Regions from separate parts of the Kitasatospora sp. NPDC051170 genome, predicted to be linked through region 1. Evidence: riboswitches for the same ligand, from Rfam matches in the RefSeq annotation. Region 1 holds a riboswitch; each other region holds the start of a gene.

Region 1 (4,167 bases):
GGCCCGGCCACCGACCGTGAGCATCCCTCCGCTGAATGTTGATCTTCGGACGCCGGGAGTCGCACCACCGTGACCCTGCGTCAGACCCGCTCGTCCACACATCCGGGCTGTGAAACACATCACTCGCCACCGGTGCAACTTCCGGCCCCTGCGGTCGCGTCAGACGACTGCACTCCAGGTCACGGGGGCCCGGTGGGGATTCGTCCGTTTTGGACGCCTTCCTCCCCGGGCGGTGGAGGCGGGCGCACGGACCCGCCGACGCGCCCCCGGGCAGCGCGTACGGCAGCCGACTGCGGGCCTGACGGGGCGATGTCCTACGATCTCCGGCATGAGCACCGCAGCCATCCCGGGCGCGCCACTGCCCGTCCGTACTCCAGGCTCCCGTGCGCGGGGGCGCCACCGCCGTCCCGAGCGCCCCGAGATCCCCACCGGCAGCCCGGCCCTGGTGCTGGCCGTGCCCGCGACCGCAGGGCCCGAGTCCCGCTCCGTCGTCGAGGAACTCCTCTCGATCGTGCGCAGCGAGCAGAACGGCGTCCAGACGGCGGTCGGCTACCTCCCCGGCCAGGGCACCGAGGCCGAGGGCGAGCACACCGTCGCCGGGCTGCTGGCCTCGGCCGCCGAGGCGGGCCTGCCCACGCCCGTCGTGGTTCCGCTGGTGCCGGGCGCGCACGGCTTCCTGACCGACCTGCACGCCGTCGCCGCCGAGTACGGCGCGAGCGTGACCGACGCGCTCGGCCCGCACCCGCTGCTGGCCGAGGCCGTGCACGTGCGGCTGTCCGAGGCCGGGCTGGCCCGGGCCGACCGGGCGCGGCTGTTCGCCATCGCCACCGCCGCGGACGGGGTCGTGCTGACCGTCGTCGGCGGCGAGGAGGCGGCGGCCGCCGCGGGCATCACCGGCGTGCTGCTCGCCGCGCGCCTGGCCGTGCCGGTCGTCGCGGCCGCGCTGGACGTGCCCGGCTCGGTGGCCGGCGCCGTCGAGCACCTGAAGGAGACCGGCTCCCAGCGCCCGGCGCTGGCCCCGCTGGTGATCGGCCCGGAGGCGGACTCCGAGCTGCTCGCCACGGCCGCCGAGGAGACCGGCTGCCCGTCGGCGGCCCCGCTGGGCGCGTACCCGAGCGTGGGGCAGCTGATCGCCTCCACCTACCTGGCCGCGCTGCCCGCGCCCTCCCCGGAGGCCCTGGCCGAGGCCGAGGCGTCCGCGGAGCCCTCCCAGGGCTCCCGTGGCGCCCACGCGGCCGCCCAGGCGCCCGTGGAGGGCTGAGAAGCCCGCGGCGAGCCCTCGGAGGGGGCCCGGAACGGCCGAAAGGCGGTTCCGGGCCCCCTCCGCATTTCCGGTTCCGGCGCACCGACGGGGGCGCAATGTCCGTTCTGGTCTCTTTTGTCGACGAATGTCGATGAATACGGGAAATGAGCCGGCGCCCGCATCCTGGACACTCCCCCGGCACGAAAGGCGCGCCCCCTCCGCGCTCCGACGCTCCGTCACTCCCGACCTGAGGCGGAGCCAGTTCCGGGAATTCGAAGCCGCCTTGCCGATAAACGATCATTTCCGATCTTGAAATGCGCCCATTCGGCAATTTCCGATTTCCCGTGATGCACATCACAGCTATTTGCGGATTGAAGTTCGGTCTGCTTAACGTGCTCCCCGTTCGTAACCACACGGACCCAGTTCATCCGCGACGCCGAGTCCTGCCGTCGGATGTACCTGGCAGCGCGAAACGCACCACGGCAGGAGCGGGGGAACCAGGTAAGTCGCCCTCGGCCGTTCTCCGGAACGGCCAGGGGCTAGGGGTGAAGCCGCGCAGCGCGCGGCCGGGCAACTCCAGCCCGAATCCGACAGCTCACCTCGCAGGCGTGGGAGAGGACCGCGTCTTCATGCTGCCCACCAACGGCAACCGCCTGTCCAGCCGCACCCGTCGCGTGATCGCCGCCCTCGGCGTCGCGGGCGTCGGCCTCACGATCCCCTGCCTCACCACCACCACCGCCTCCGCCGCCTCCGTGGCCACCTGGGACAAGGTCGCCCAGTGCGAGAGCAGCGGCGACTGGAGCATCAACACCGGCAACGGCTTCTACGGCGGCCTGCAGTTCACCTCCAGCACCTGGGCCGCCTTCGGTGGCACCTCGTACGCCCCGCAGGCGAACCAGGCCACCAAGGACCAGCAGATCGCCGTCGCCGAGAAGGTCCTCGCCTCGCAGGGCCCCGGCGCCTGGCCCGTCTGCTCCGTCCAGGCCGGCCTGACCAAGGGCGGCGGCGCCCCGGCCGTCGACACCTCGGCCGCCAAGCCCGCCGCGAAGCCCGCCGCGCCGGCCGCCCCCGCGCAGGACCAGGCCCAGGCGCAGACCCAGCCGCAGACCCAGACCCCCGCCCAGGGCGGCAAGGGCGCCTGGGCCCAGAAGAAGGCCCAGCCGCAGGCCCCCGCCCAGCAGGCCCCGCAGGCTGCCCAGGGCACCCAGGGCGCCTACACCGTGGTCGAGGGCGACTGGCTGTCCACCATCGCGGACAAGCACAACGTCCGCGGCGGCTGGCAGCACCTGTACGAGCTCAACCGCTCGACCCTCACCGACGGCCCGGACACCATCTACCCGGGCCAGAAGCTCAGCTTCGACGAGGCCGGCACCGCCGCCAAGTCCGGCTCGGACTTCTCCTGGTTCGACCGCTCCCAGAAGTCCGGCTCCACGAACGGCGGTTCCTCCGGCAGCGGTACCGTGAACGCCAAGCCGGCCGCCCAGGAGCAGGCCGCCAAGCCGGCCAAGCCCGCCGCCCCCGCCCAGCAGACCCAGGCCGCCACCGGCAGCATGGCCGCCGCCGTCTCCTTCGCCCAGTCGAAGGTCGGCCAGGCGTACGTCTACGGCGGCACCGGCAACGGCGGCTGGGACTGCTCCGGCCTGACCCAGGCCGCGCTGCGCGCCGCGGGCATCTCCGTCCCGCGCGTCGCCGCCGACCAGGCCGCCGCGAGCACCCACGTCTCGCTGGACAGCCTGCAGCCGGGCGACCTGCTGTTCTGGTCCAACAACGGCCAGGACTCGGGCGTCTACCACGTCGCCATCTACATCGGCGGCGGCCAGTACGTCGAGGCCGCCAACCCGTCCTCGGGCGTGCGCGTGCAGACCGTCGCCAACTGGGCGCCGGACTTCGCCGGCCGCGTCTGACGCACACCGGGCGCCGATGAAGCGCCGAGGTGACCCCCCGGGGAGAGTCCTGCCACTCTCCCCGGGGGGCTTCGGCATTCGCATGGTCAAACCCCGGGCCAACGGGCATGCTGCTGCTCTGCACCCCGAGGAGGAGTCACCATGGCCCAGGTCACCGTCACGCTCGACGCCAATCTCGCGATCGACGTGATGATGCTCGCCGGTACCAAGAACCCTCAGGACGCCGTCGAACTCGTCCTGCGCGACTACCTGGCCCGAGGCCGCCGCACCGAGACCCGTACCGGTGAGTCCGCGGACGGCCACCGCCTCACGGTCGAGCGCCCCACCTCCCAGGAGGGCTGAACGCACGACGGGAGGGCCCCCGGAGAGCGATCGCTCTCCGGGGGCCCTCCCGTACCGGGGCTCAGCGCGTACGCGCCCCCGTGGAGCCGCGCATCACCAGCTCCGGCTGGAAGACGAACTCCCCGCGCTGGGCGGAGTTCCCGCCCACCTCCTCCAGCAGCGCGTCCACCGCCGCCGTGGCCATCGCCTCGACCGGCTGGCGGATCGTGGTCAGCGGCGGGTCGGTGAAGGCGATCAGCGGCGAGTCGTCGAAGCCGACCACCGAGACGTCCTGCGGCACCGCGAGGCCGCGCTGGCGCACCGCCCGGATCGCCCCGAGCGCCATCATGTCGCTGCCGCAGACGATCGCCGTGCAGCCCTTGTCCAGCAGCGCGCCGGCCGCCGCGTGCCCGCCCTCCACGCTGAACAGCGTGTGGTGGACGAGCCCCGCGGCCTCCTCGGCCCCGAACCCCAGCACCTCGCGCATCGCGGCGGTGAAGCCCTCGATCTTGCGCAGCACGGGGACGTACCGCTGCTGGCCTATCGCCAACCCGATGCGCTCGTGGCCGAGTTCGGCCAGGTGCTGGACGGCCATCCACATCGCGGCCCGGTCGTCGGGCGAGATGAACGCCGCGTCGATCCGCTCGCTGAAGCCGTTGATCAGCACGAACGGGACGCCGCGCCCGGCGAGGCGGGCGT
Region 2 (4,167 bases), on a different contig from region 1:
GGCGAGGTCCTCCGCGACGCCGACGTGCTGGTCGGCGATGAGCATCCCGGCGGCGCCGGCGGCGGTGAACCGGCGGGCGAGGTCGGCCCCCGACCCGCCGTCCAGTACCGCGATGACGACGACTGCCCCGGCGACCCGCATGGCCTGCTCCTCCCTGTGGGCGACACCGCACCGGCGCCCACGCGTACTGCGGAGGATCGTAGGCTCGTCCTGACCCTCCGCAACAGGAATTACCCCGCAGGTGACCAGGCTCACGCCGGGCGCCGGGCCAAGAGCTGTCCAAGAACCGTTCACGGACCGGGCACGAAGCGTCGACACGCGGGCAAGGAGTCGTTCGCGGACCGTTCGCACGCCGTCGACGGGCCGGGCGCGCCGCGTCCACCGGATACCGTCGACCCATGCCAGCTCAGCCCGACGCCACCGCCCCGCAGCTCTTCACCTGGGAGTTCGCCGCCGACCCGTACCCGGCCTACGCCTGGCTGCGCGAGCACTCCCCGGTGCACCGCACCACCCTGCCGAGCGGCGTCGAGGCGTGGCTGGTGACCAGGTACGCGGACGCCCGCCAGGCGCTCGCGGACGGACGGCTGTCGAAGAACCCGGCGCACCACAGCGAACAGGCGCACCGCACCGGCCGGGTGGGCATCCCGGGGGAGCGGCAGGCGGACCTGATGACGCACCTGCTGAACATCGACCCGCCGGACCACACCCGGCTGCGCCGCCTGGTGTCGAAGGCGTTCACCCCGCGCCGGGTGGCCGAGTTCGAGCCGAGGGTGCAGCAGCTCACCGACCGGCTGATCGACGGCTTCGCGCAGCGCGGATCGGCCGACCTCATCCACGAGTTCGCCTTCCCCCTCCCCATCTACGCGATCTGCGACCTGCTGGGCGTCCCGTCCGAGGACCAGGACGACTTCCGCGACTGGGCGGGCATGATGATCCGGCACGGAGGCGGCCGACGCGGCGGCGTGGGACGGGCCGTGAAGCGGATGCGGGCCTACCTGCTGGAGCTGATCCACCGCAAGCGCGCCGACCTCGGGGACGACCTCATCTCCGGCCTGATCCGCGCCAGTGACCACGGTGAGCACCTGACGGAGAACGAGGCCGCCGCGATGGCCTTCATCCTCCTGTTCGCGGGCTTCGAGACGACCGTCAACCTGATCGGCAACGGCACCTACGCGCTGCTGCGCAACCCGGAGCAGCGCCGGCTGCTCCAGGAGTCGGTGGCCCGCGGCGAGAGCGGGCTGCTGGAGACGGGCATCGAGGAACTCCTGCGCTACGACGGGCCGGTGGAGCTGGCGACCTGGCGGTTCGCGACGAAGCCGCTGTCGATCGGCGGGGCGGACATCCCGGTGGGCGATCCGGTGCTGGTGGTGCTGGCGGCGGCGGACCGCGACCCGGCCCGGTTCTCGGACGAGAACACCCTCGACCTGGCCCGGACGGACAACCCCCACCTGGGTTTCGGGCACGGAATCCACTACTGCATCGGCGCCCCGCTGGCCCGGCTGGAGGGCCGCGCCGCGCTGGCCACGCTGCTCGCGCGGCTGCCCGATCTGCGGCTGGCGGAGGAGCCGGAGAACCTGCGCTGGCGCGGCGGTCTGATCATGCGTGGACTGCGGGAACTTCCGGTCGAGTTCAGTCCGGAAATGCACTCTCCGCACGCACTTCCGGCCGACCGGTGAATCCACATGACGTCCACGTGACACCCCGACACGCTGACGCGCCGTCGCCGATAGCCTGCCAATTGGGGTGTGAACACGCATCAAACCGGACAAACCGGCGCCGTGCGTAGGCGAGCGACCACGCGCCGTAATTTCTGTGTGATGTCGGCGAGATGAGCTTGTGATCGAGCTGATGATCTGTCTAGTCTCCGTGGAGTTCGCAGCTGCGGACCCCGTGCGCGGAACGCCGAGTCCTGCCCGTCGCGCCACGGGAAACCGACCAGACCCTGGGCAGGGGCGGGGGACCCAGGTTTGTTGCCGTCCCCACGGCTTGGGGTGAAGCCGCCCGCGCGGAGCCGATTCCGCGTCACGGCGGCCGGGCCACCTCCCGGTCCGAACCCGACAGCTCACCTCGCAGGCGTGCGGAGAGGGACCTCTTCATGCTGCTCGTTGGATCTGGCCGTCACCGTCGTCGCACCCAGACCGAGAAGGTCATCGCCGTCGCCGGCGTGGCCGGCGTCGGACTCGCACTGCCGCTCCTCACCGCCACCGGCGCCTCCGCGGCCCCCGCCTCCACCTGGGACGCCGTCGCCCAGTGCGAGAGCGGCGGCAACTGGAGCATCAACACCGGCAACGGCTTCTACGGGGGCCTGCAGTTCACCCCCAGCACCTGGAAGGCGTACGGCGGCACCGCCTTCGCCGCGCAGGCCAACCAGGCCAGCAAGGGCCAGCAGATCGCCATCGCCGAGAAGGTGCTGGCCTCCCAGGGCCCGGGCGCCTGGCCCGTCTGCTCCCAGAAGGCCGGCCTGTCCAAGGGCGGCCCGGCGGCCTCCGTCGACACCTCCTCGGACACCAAGGCCCAGGCGGCGCCCAAGAAGCAGGCCCCGAAGGCCGAGAAGCCCGCGCAGAAGCCGGTGCAGCAGTACGCGCCCAAGCACGCCGCGCCCAAGGCCGAGACGCCCGAGCAGCCGGCGCAGCCGTACGCGCCGAAGCACGCCGCCCCGCAGAGCGCCGCGCCGCAGAGTGCCGCGCCGAAGGCCGGGGACTACACCGTGCGCTCCGGCGACACCCTGTCGACCATCGCCTCGGCCCAGGGCGTCTCCGGCGGCTGGCACTCGCTGTACGACCACAACCGCTCCACCGTCGGCGGCGACCCGGACCTCATCCTCCCGGGCCAGGTGCTGCACCTCGGCTGAGCCGTAAGGCCCGACGAGGGCCCGACGAGGGCCTGACGAGGGGGCCGGCCGCGGGGCCGGTCCCCTTCGTCCGCATTCGCCCCGGCCCGTGCGGACGTTCCGGGGCGGGAAGGTGAACTACCGGTGGGTAGCCGGGCCACACGCTGAGACGGGACCGAGGCCGACGTGGCCCCGGAGGTCCGGGCGGTTAGGCTCTGGTCGTAACGACTCCGCAATCGCCCCGCCGCTGATCACCACCCCTGTCGGCGGGACCTGCTTCCGCAAGGAGATGCCTCGTGCCGTCCATCGATGTCGTCGTAGCCCGTGAGATCCTCGACAGCCGCGGCAACCCCACGGTCGAGGTCGAGGTCGGCCTCGACGACGGCAGCACCGGCCGTGCCGCCGTTCCGTCCGGTGCCTCCACCGGCGCCTTCGAGGCGCTCGAGCTGCGCGACGGTGACAAGAACCGCTACTTCGGCAAGGGCGTGGAGAAGGCCGTCCTGGCCGTCATCGAGCAGATCGGCCCGGAGCTGGTCGGCTACGACGCCACCGAGCAGCGCCTGATCGACCAGGCCATGCTCGACCTGGACGCCACCCCGGACAAGTCCTCGCTCGGCGCCAACGCCATCCTCGGCGTCTCCCTGGCCGTCGCCCACGCCGCCTCCGAGGCCAGCGACCTGCCGCTGTTCCGCTACCTGGGCGGTCCGAACGCGCACGTCCTGCCCGTCCCGATGATGAACATCCTCAACGGCGGCTCGCACGCGGACTCCAACGTCGACATCCAGGAGTTCATGATCGCCCCGATCGGCGCGGAGTCCTTCTCCGAGGCCGTCCGCTGGGGCGTCGAGGTCTACCACACCCTCAAGGGCGTCCTGAAGGAGCGCGGCCTGTCCACGGGCCTCGGCGACGAGGGCGGCTTCGCCCCCGACCTGGACAGCAACCGCGAGGCCCTGGACCTCATCGTCGAGGCCATCCAGAAGGCCGGCTACGAGCCCGGCCGCGACGTGGCCCTGGCCCTGGACGTCGCCGCCTCCGAGTTCTTCGAGGACGGCGCCTACCAGTTCGAGGGCAAGGCCCTCACCTCGGCCGAGCTCATCGAGTACTACGCCGAGCTGGTCGACGCCTACCCGCTGGTCTCCATCGAGGACCCGCTGGACGAGTCGGATTGGGACGGCTGGAAGGCCATGACCGTCAAGCTGGGCGACAAGGTCCAGCTGGTCGGCGACGACCTGTTCGTCACCAACCCGCAGCGCCTGGCCCGCGGCATCGAGACCGGCACCGCCAACGCCCTGCTGGTCAAGGTCAACCAGATCGGCTCGCTGACCGAGACCCTGGAC
Region 3 (4,167 bases), 190 kb from region 1:
GAACCTGATCACCCGCTTCAACTACCCGGGCGCGGCGCTCAAGCTCCTCCAGGAGGGGAGGATGCAGCCGACCGTCATGGTCCTGGTGCGCCCCTCGCCGGCCCTGCCGCAGGACACCGAGTGCGAGGACGTCCCGAACGGGGCGCAGTCCGACACGTACTTCGCCAAGGACGTGCCCTCCGCGATCCAGGCCAGCTACCGGGTCTCCACCGATCCGCAGGCGTGGGCGTTCATGGGCAACTCCACCGGTGGCTACTGCGCCCTCAAGCTGGCCATGCGCCACCCGGACGTCTTCCCGACGGCCGTCGCCCTCTCCGCGTACTACGACGCCCCGACCGACGACCCGACCACCGGCGACCTCTTCGGCGGCAGCGAGCAGCGCCGCCACGAGGCGAACCTGCTGTGGCGGCTCAGGAACCTGCCGCAGCCGAAGGTGTCCGTGCTGCTGGCGGGCACCAAGAAGGGCGACGGGAACTACCGGCAGGAGACCGAGGCGTTCGTCGACGCGGTGCAGAGCCCGATGAAGGTCTCGTACAGCATGCTCGAGAACGGCGGCCACAACTTCGAGACCTGGAGCGCGCTGCTGCCCTCCTCGCTGGAGTGGCTCTCCCAGCACCTCAAGGTCCCGGACCGGCCGGCCGCGTCCGCCACCGCCTGACAGGGCAGCGGCGGGGCCCGGGACCGTACGCCGGTTCCGGGCCCCGCCGCCGTTCCGTTCGTACGGGAAGGCGCTCGGGAAAGCGCTCAGGCGGGCGCTCGGGAAGGCACTCGGGAAGGCGCCCAGGAAGGCGCTCAGGCGGGTGCTCAGCCCACCCGCTCCAGGGTCCCGGTGTGCAGCTGGCCGACGCGGCCGCCCTCGCCCTCGAAGGTCCAGAACGCCCGGACGGTGAGCCTGGCCAGGTCCATCACGTGGCTGACGGTGATGCCGCTGCGCTCCGTCCAGCTCACGAAGTAGATCTCCGGCGCGACCTCGGCCACATGCAGGCCCACGTCCTCCCACTGGCCCGCCGACTCACCGAGGCCCTCCCAGCGCAGCCGTGTGCCGTCGGCCGAGTAGGTGTTGCGGAACGCCGCGCCGTTGTCGACCCGGAAGACGTAGGTGCGGCCGGCGAAGCCGGGCAGGGACGTGGTCATGGTGGGGCGGCTCCTCGGTCGGGAGGTGGGCGGGCAAGGCGTCGGGCTGGTGGTCCCGGTGTTCCCACGCGCTCTTGTGCAGTGCGTAGGAGGACAGGCCTCCAATTTATCCGACTGGGCCCACACGGGCGGCGCCATTCTCCGGTATGGAGTCGGCCGGGCCCGTACGCGCCACCCCGGCGTGATCAACTCGCCCGCCACGCAGCGTGGTTGATCGACACCACTGTGAGGTGCGCGACAACGGGCCCCGGAGAGTTGTCCGCCCACGGACGAGTTGCCTAGCCTGCAACCGTCGTCCGCCCCCGCGGACCCCGCCGCCGGGACGCCGAGTCCCGTCCACCCGCCGGCGGGCAGTCGAGCACCACAGTGGACGGGAGCGGGGGAACCAAGGTCAGTGCCCGGCCCTGCGCTCCCGCGCAGCGGCCGCGGCTTGGGGTGAAGCCGCCTCCCACAGGCGGCCGGGCTTCCTCGGCCCGAACCCGACAGCTCACCTCGCAGGCGTCGCAGAGGACACACCATGCTCAAGCCTGCCCGGGCCCGCCGCGTCGCGCGCCACGCCCGCCCCTCCCACCGCGGCCGCAACGCCGCCCTCGCCGCCACCGGCGCGCTCGCCATCGGAGGCGCCGGCCTCCTCGGCCTCCCGGCCGCCACCGGCGCCCAGGCCGCGACCGCCCCGACCGTCACCCAGGACCGCCTGGCCCCGGCCACCATGGTCGCGAACAAGGCCACCACGGCCTCGCTCACCCTCCACTCCTCGGCCTGCTTCACCGCGAAGACCGTGGGCGTGGGCGTGCGCGACGCCGCCGGCACCAACCTGGACTTCCCCGGCAACGCCTCCAACGTGCGGATCTGCCCCAGCGGCCTGAGCTTCACCAGCGCCGCCCGCACCCTGCCCGCCGGCACGTACACCCAGTTCGGCTTCTGGCAGGACCAGGCCGGCGCCTGGCACAACCTGGCCTCGCAGAAGCTCGTGGTCTCCACCACCGCGACGCCCACCCCGAGCCCGACCCCGACCCCGACCCCAAAGCCCACGCCCACGCCCACGCCGACTCCGACTCCGACTCCGACGCCCACCCCGGCCCCGAACCCGCAGGCCGCGCCGATCGCCGGCAAGTCGATGGCCTTCTACGAGGAGTTCAACGGCCCGATCGCGTACGGCTCCCGCTGGACCGGCGACCAGAGCAGCTCGTACCACTACAAGACCCACAACCCGGACGACAACAAGCTCGACTGGATCGACCAGAGCAAGGTCTCCGTCTCCGGCGGCGTCGCCACCTTCACCGCCGCGCCCGGCAGTCACACCCTGGAGAACGGCAAGCAGGCGTGGGACGCGGGCCTGCTCACCACCGAGTACTCCAGCCAGGGCTTCAAGGTGAAGGCCGGCGACTACGCCGAGACCCGCGTCAAGCTCCCGGCGGGCACCGGCGCCTGGCCGGCGCTGTGGACCTGGAACGGCGACAGCGGCGCGCACGGGGAGATCGACTCCTTCGAGTACCACCCCGACAACCCGAACCTGCTCGAGCTGACCAACCACGTCAACCCCAGCAACCCCGAGTACTGGACCAACCCCAAGACCGTCGCCAAGGATCAGTGGGTCACCATCGGCACCTACTACGGCGCCAACTCGGTGGACTGGTACGTCAACGGCGTCAAGGTCCACTCCGACGGCAAGGGCGTCGGCGCCAACTGGTCCGCGTACCTGATCCTCAACCTGTCGGTGTCCGCCGGGAAGTACCACCCCTCCCCGCAGGGCAACACCCCGATCACCATGGCCGCGGACTACGTCCGCGTCTACCGCTAGGAAGCGCGGACGGGACGTACGGACTGTCAGGACGGACAGGTAGTACGGACTGTTGGGACGGACTGTCAGTACGGACGGCCCGGAGGACGTCACCCGGCAGCCGGTTCGGCGACCGTGAGGTCGTACGGCTGCCGGGTGCCCGCGTCCTCCGGGTCGTCCGCGCTGCGCACCGCGACCCAGCCGCCGCCGAGCCGGCCCGGGCGCAGCTCCGGGTCCAGGCGCACCGGCACCAGCGCCGTCGCGGTGCGCAGTGGCGGCAGCCCGGGGCCGAAGACGCAGCGCACCAGGCGGCCGCGGCGCAGCACCTCGCAGTCGGCGGGGAAGTACGGGCCCTGCGGGGAGACGCCCTGCGGCAGTGCGACCAGGACGGTGAAGGGGGAGGCCGTCGTCTCCGGGCCGCGGTTGGCGACGAAGGCGTGCACGGTGGTGGTGCCGCCGGGCGGGGCCGGGTCCGGGTCGATCCGGACGACCTCCAGCTTCGAGTCGGAGGCCGCGGGGGAGGGCGCGGGGGAGGCCTGTGCGACCAGGACGGGCGCGGGCGGTGCCAGGGACGACCCCGGGGTCAGGAGGGCGGCCGCGCAGACCGCCGCCGCGACGGTCCTGCCGACGACGACGCCTCCCTGTGCTCGTCCGCGCACCACCATGTCCGGCTCACCCTGCTCTCGTGCCGCGCCCGCCCGCACCGTCGCGGGCGGCGTCCGCACCAGGGTGGCGCAGCCGCCGCCGCGGCCCGGGTGCAACCCGCCCGTCGTCCGCCCGAAAGGGGGAGCGGGGGAGCGGGGACGGGGGAGCGGGCGGTTTGTGGTCGCGCCGGAGCGTCAGGGCGCGAGGACCTGCCCGAGCCGTGCGGCGATCCCTTGCATCACCGGCACCAGCGCGGCCGCTCCGGTCTGTTCCTCCAGCGCCCGGACGCGGGCCTCGGGGCCGGAGACGGACAGCGCGGTGGGCGTCGGCGCGCCCGGGACGGCGAGGGCGATGCAGCGTACGCCGATCTCCTGCTCCTGGTCGTCGACCACGTAGCCGCGCTCGCGGGCCTCGGCGAGCTGGCGCATCAGCTCCTGCGGGTCGGTGACGGTGAACCGGGTGTGCGCGGGCAGGGGGTTGGGGCCGAGGACGGCGCGTGCCTCGTCCTCGGGGAGCTGGGCGAGCAGCGCCTTGCCGACGCCGGTGCAGTGCGGCTGCACCCGGCGCCCGACCTCGGTGAACATCCGCATCGAGCGCCGCGACTGCAC
Region 4 (4,167 bases), on a different contig from region 1:
AGTCCCACTCGGCGTCCTGCGTGACGTGGCTGCTGCTCATGTTCCGTTCCCCCGGCCCTTCGCGGTGGTTCGTACTCCTTGACGACCACCAGTCTGGCCGAACGGGGGCACCGGGGAACATCGGGAGGCCCGGCGGATCGGGGGTGGGGTTAACCCCCCTGGGCCGGCTGCCGCTCGTCCTGCCGCTCGCCCTACCACTCGTCCTACCACTCGTCGGCGAGCAGCGAGTACTGGAACGCGTCCGACCAGACCCCGTCCTTGCACACGTCGTGCCGCAGCCGCCCCTCCAGCTGGAACCCGAGCCGGGTGAGCACCCGCGAGGAGGCCGGGTTGCCCACCTCGACCACCGCGACCAGCCGGTGCACGCCCAGCGGGCCGAAGGCGAGGCCGCAGAGCAGCCGGGCGAGCTCACCGCCGTAGCCCAGGCCCCAGGCGTCGCGGCGCAGCGCGTAGCCGAGGTGGGCGCTGCGGTGGCGGCCGAGGAAGAGCGAGCCCTGCCCGATCGGTGCGGCCCCGGGGTCCTCGCGCAGGGCGGCGGCGAGGCGGTAGACGCGCCGGGGCTCGGTCAGGGCCTCCTCCACGTACAGCTCCAGCTGGTCGGCGCAGTCCTCCGGCGTCCGCGGTCCGAAGGGCAGGTGGCGGGTGACCTCCGGGTCGCCGAACAGCGCGTACAGCGCCTCCACCTCCTCCGGGGTGTGGTGGTGTTCGCGGACGGCGAGGCGGGAGCCGGTGAGCTGGACGGGGACCATGGCTGCCGACCCTACTCGCGCGCGGATACCGTCGGAGCATGAACGACGAAGACCTGCGGCTCGCCCCGCGCACCAGGGCCGCCGACCTGCTCGCCTGGGCGGCCGGGCAGGACCGCCCACCGGTGGCCGAGGAGCCGCTGCGGACGGTGCTGGCGCTGCTGGAGCTGGGCGAGGGCAGGATGCACGACGGCTGGCCCGAGCTGACCTCGAACGCGGTGGAGCACCTGCTGTACGAGCGGCTGCACCTGTACGTCCAACCCGCGCCGGAGGCGGACCCCCTGGCGTACGGCGACGCCGTACGGCTGCTGGTCGACCACCAGCGGGCGACCAAGCGGCTCAACGCCAAGCGCCAGGAGCGGCTGCACGCCGAGGCCGAGTGGCAGGGGGAGGTCGCCGCGGGGCTGCTGCGCCGCGCCGACCTGGTGACCTGGCCCCGGCTGTACGCCCTGCTGCTGCACGCGCACGGGGTGGACGTGTCCGACGAGGCCGCCGTGCGCGACTGGCTGGGCGCCTTCGCCGAGCTGGGCGAGGAGGAGCGCCACGCCGCGTTCGAGGCGCTGGCCGAGGCCGGGTGGCTGGACGAGCCGGACGAGCGGGGCTGGGGCCCGGCCCGGGCGCTGTCCGTGGGCATGGCCACCGACGGCGCACGCCGGCTGCTGGAGCACGGGCTGATGCGGCGCAGCTACCGCAACCTGGCCGAGCTGACGGCGCTGGGCCGGCCGATGCCGGAGGAGCTGGCCGGGGACTTCGAGGGGCTGGAGGACGCGGCGGCCCGGGCGGCGCTGGAGCTGTTCGGGGAGTGGACGGTGCCGGGGCTGGCGCGGCTGCTGGTCGAGGAGTTCCCTGAGCTGGCGCCGGAGCCCGGTCCGGAGGAGATCGACGCGTACCTGGCGCAGGTGCCTGCGGAACCCGGGGAACAGGCGGACCAAGCGGAACTACAGGAGTAGTGGCACTACGCGAGTAGTGCCACTACTGGAGTAGTCCCACGACGGAAGCGGTGCGAGAAGGGCCCCGGCGAGCGCCGGGGCCCTTCCGCGATCCGTCAGGGGGTGAGGCCCCGCTGCTCGAGCCAGGTCTCCGGGTCGACCGGGGCGCCGCCGCCGGGGCGGACCTCCAGGTGCAGGTGCGGGCCGGTGACGTTGCCGGTGGCGCCGACCTTGCCGATCTGCTGGCCGCCGGTGACGCTGCCGGAGCCCTTGATGATCGAGGAGAGGTGGCAGTACCAGATCTCGGTGCCGTCGGGCAGGGTCTCGACGATCCGGTAGCCGTACGAGCCGGACCAGCCGGCCGAGGTGATGGTGCCCTGGCCGATGGCCATGACCGGGGTGCCGGTGTCGGCGGCGAAATCCAGGCCCGTGTGCAGGTGGGCCCAGTAGCGGGCGCTCTGGCCGTAGTGGGCGGAGAGGCGGTAGTCGGAGACCGGCAGGGTGAGGGCGGCGGCCTTCTTGGCCTCGGCCTCGGCTGCGGCCTTCTTCGCCTCGGCCTCCTTGGCGGCGGCCTTGGCCTCCGCCTCCTTCGCGGCCTGGAGGCGGGCGCCCTCCTCGGCGGCGGTGCGCTGGCTGTCGGCCTGCTGCTGGATGCGCGCGGCGAGGGCGAGGCCGGGGTCGGCGGCGAGGGCGACGGGGGTCTCGTCGGGGGCCTCGACGGCGGGGGCGGCGGCCGGGGTCGCGGAGGCGAAGCCGGTGGCACCCAGGGTGGCGGCGACGGCGGTGACGCCGAGCAGCGGGGAGGCGCCGCGGGTCTGACGCGGCATCCGGTGGCGGTTGGTCTCGGTCTCGGCCGCGAGGGGGCCGTCCGGCTCGAAGCCGTCGTGGCCGGGATGTTCGAGCAGCTGGGTACCGGCTGCGGGGCCGGCCGGGTGTGCCGGGGTGTGCGTCGACGCCACGGGGGCGCGCTCCTTTCCTTCCCTCGCGCCTACCGGGTTAGCTGACGGGTTCGGAGCAGGAAGGTCTCCTACGGCCGGGCCGGAGCCCCGCCGATTCACCCCAAGGAACGTGGTTCCCCGGCTCCCTGACCTGCCCGAAGGCCGGCCGGTGGGATTAGGCGACGGCGCACGGTGCCGTCTGGGTACGGCGTTGAAGACCGCGCTGCGTTATCAAACGTTAATCCGAGGAGGCTCTGATTCCAAGCCGTTCGTCCGGGACGACCGGGAAGCGGGTGAGGGGACGTCAACGAACGATCCCCCGTTGCACGGCCCCGACTGAGTACCGCTACTCATGTGCCAAGGGCCGGAGCGCACGCATGCTGGGCGCCATGAGCGCACCGATGCAGTCACGCACCACGGCCGCGTACTACGTCCAGGCCGTCCTGTCCTTCGGCGTCTCCGCCACGGCCCTCGCCGCGGGGATCGCCTATCTGCCGGTCGGGGGGTGGGTCCGCGCCTTCCTCGGCGTGGGCCTGCTCTACACCGTCACCTCCGCCTTCACGCTGGCGAAGGTGATCCGGGACCGACAGGAGGCCGGCGACACCGTCGCCCGGGTGGACCAGGCCCGGCTGGAGAAGCTGCTGGCGGAGCACGATCCGTTCCAGGGGGCCTGACAGGGCCCCGACCTGGGAATCCTCGATCCGTGGCGCCGATAGCTTGACAGCTAAGGCTATTAGCCTTAGCTTTATGGCTATCGGCAGCACCGCGCAGCACCCCGCACCGGACCGAGGAGAGAACCCATGAACGGCACCACCGCCCCCGCCACCCAGTACCTCGACCTCCCCGGCGGCCGGATCGCCTTCGACGACACCCGGCAGGGCGAGGGCCTCCCCGTCCTCCTGCTCCCCGGGATGCTCGACAGCCGCACCGCGTACCGCCACCTCAGGCCGCTGCTCACCGCCGCCGGCCGACGGGTGATCACCATGGACCTGCGCGGCTTCGGCGAGTCCGGCATCGCCTGGGACGACTACTCCCCCGCCGCGGTCGCCGGGGACGCCCTCGCCCTCCTCGACCACCTCGGCATCGAGCGGGCCGTCCTGGTCGGGCAGTCCTACACGGGCGCCACCGTGGTGCGCGCCGCCCTCGACGCGCCCGGGCGGGTCGCCGGGATCGCGCTGATCGACGCCTTCGTCGAGAACCCGCCCAGCGGGCTGATGAAGGCCGTCATGAAGGTGATGGGCACGATGCTCGTCCACTGGCCCGCCGCCTGGGGCTTCTACCTCCGCAAGATGGCCTACCCGGGCGCCAAGCCCGCCGACTTCGAGGCGTACGTGGACGGGCTGGTCGCCGCCCTGCGCACCCCCGGCCGCAAGGTCGCCACCCGCGGGCACGTCGGCGGGGACTCCGCGCCGGTGGGCTGGGCGGCCGGGGTGCGGTGCCCGGCGATCGTGCTGATGGGCAGCAAGGACCCCGACTTCCCCGACCCGGCGGCCGTCGCCGGGCGGCAGGCGGCGGCGCTGCGGGCGGAGAAGGTGATGATCGAGGGGTCGGGCC

Evidence for each region. A riboswitch is a leader RNA that binds a small molecule or an ion and turns the genes downstream of it on or off. The one in region 1 is predicted to bind cyclic di-AMP.
Region 2: it holds a riboswitch for cyclic di-AMP, as region 1 does, so the genes downstream of both, ACIBCA_RS05265 (transglycosylase family protein) here and ACIBCA_RS07150 (transglycosylase family protein) in region 1, are expected to answer to the same signal.
Region 3: it holds a riboswitch for cyclic di-AMP, as region 1 does, so the genes downstream of both, ACIBCA_RS07965 (family 16 glycosylhydrolase) here and ACIBCA_RS07150 (transglycosylase family protein) in region 1, are expected to answer to the same signal.
Region 4: it holds a riboswitch for cyclic di-AMP, as region 1 does, so the genes downstream of both, ACIBCA_RS14780 (M23 family metallopeptidase) here and ACIBCA_RS07150 (transglycosylase family protein) in region 1, are expected to answer to the same signal.

The regions. Positions count from the first base shown of each region.
Region 1 covers NZ_JBITFA010000003.1:11,580-15,746, forward strand. Annotated here, with positions in the region: gene ACIBCA_RS07145 (hypothetical protein) at 329-1,261, shown strand; cyclic di-AMP (ydaO/yuaA leader) riboswitch at 1,700-1,865, shown strand; gene ACIBCA_RS07150 (transglycosylase family protein) at 1,852-3,147, shown strand; gene ACIBCA_RS07155 (hypothetical protein) at 3,289-3,489, shown strand; gene ACIBCA_RS07160 (LacI family DNA-binding transcriptional regulator) at 3,551-4,167, opposite strand, start outside.
Region 2 covers NZ_JBITFA010000002.1:374,349-378,515, forward strand. Annotated here, with positions in the region: gene ACIBCA_RS05255 (SDR family NAD(P)-dependent oxidoreductase) at 1-141, opposite strand, end outside; gene ACIBCA_RS05260 (cytochrome P450) at 399-1,676, shown strand; cyclic di-AMP (ydaO/yuaA leader) riboswitch at 1,924-2,090, shown strand; gene ACIBCA_RS05265 (transglycosylase family protein) at 2,096-2,851, shown strand; gene eno (phosphopyruvate hydratase) at 3,127-4,167, shown strand, end outside.
Region 3 covers NZ_JBITFA010000003.1:204,168-208,334, reverse strand. Annotated here, with positions in the region: gene ACIBCA_RS07975 (alpha/beta hydrolase) at 1-658, shown strand, start outside; gene ACIBCA_RS07970 (MoaF-related domain-containing protein) at 805-1,134, opposite strand; cyclic di-AMP (ydaO/yuaA leader) riboswitch at 1,484-1,650, shown strand; gene ACIBCA_RS07965 (family 16 glycosylhydrolase) at 1,652-2,935, shown strand; gene ACIBCA_RS07960 (hypothetical protein) at 3,025-3,675, opposite strand; gene ACIBCA_RS07955 (IclR family transcriptional regulator) at 3,754-4,167, opposite strand, start outside.
Region 4 covers NZ_JBITFA010000005.1:394,145-398,311, reverse strand. Annotated here, with positions in the region: gene ACIBCA_RS14795 (sensor domain-containing protein) at 1-40, opposite strand, end outside; gene ACIBCA_RS14790 (GNAT family N-acetyltransferase) at 204-749, opposite strand; gene ACIBCA_RS14785 (hypothetical protein) at 788-1,696, shown strand; gene ACIBCA_RS14780 (M23 family metallopeptidase) at 1,792-2,634, opposite strand; cyclic di-AMP (ydaO/yuaA leader) riboswitch at 2,647-2,805, opposite strand; gene ACIBCA_RS14775 (YiaA/YiaB family inner membrane protein) at 3,003-3,287, shown strand; gene ACIBCA_RS14770 (alpha/beta fold hydrolase) at 3,414-4,167, shown strand, end outside.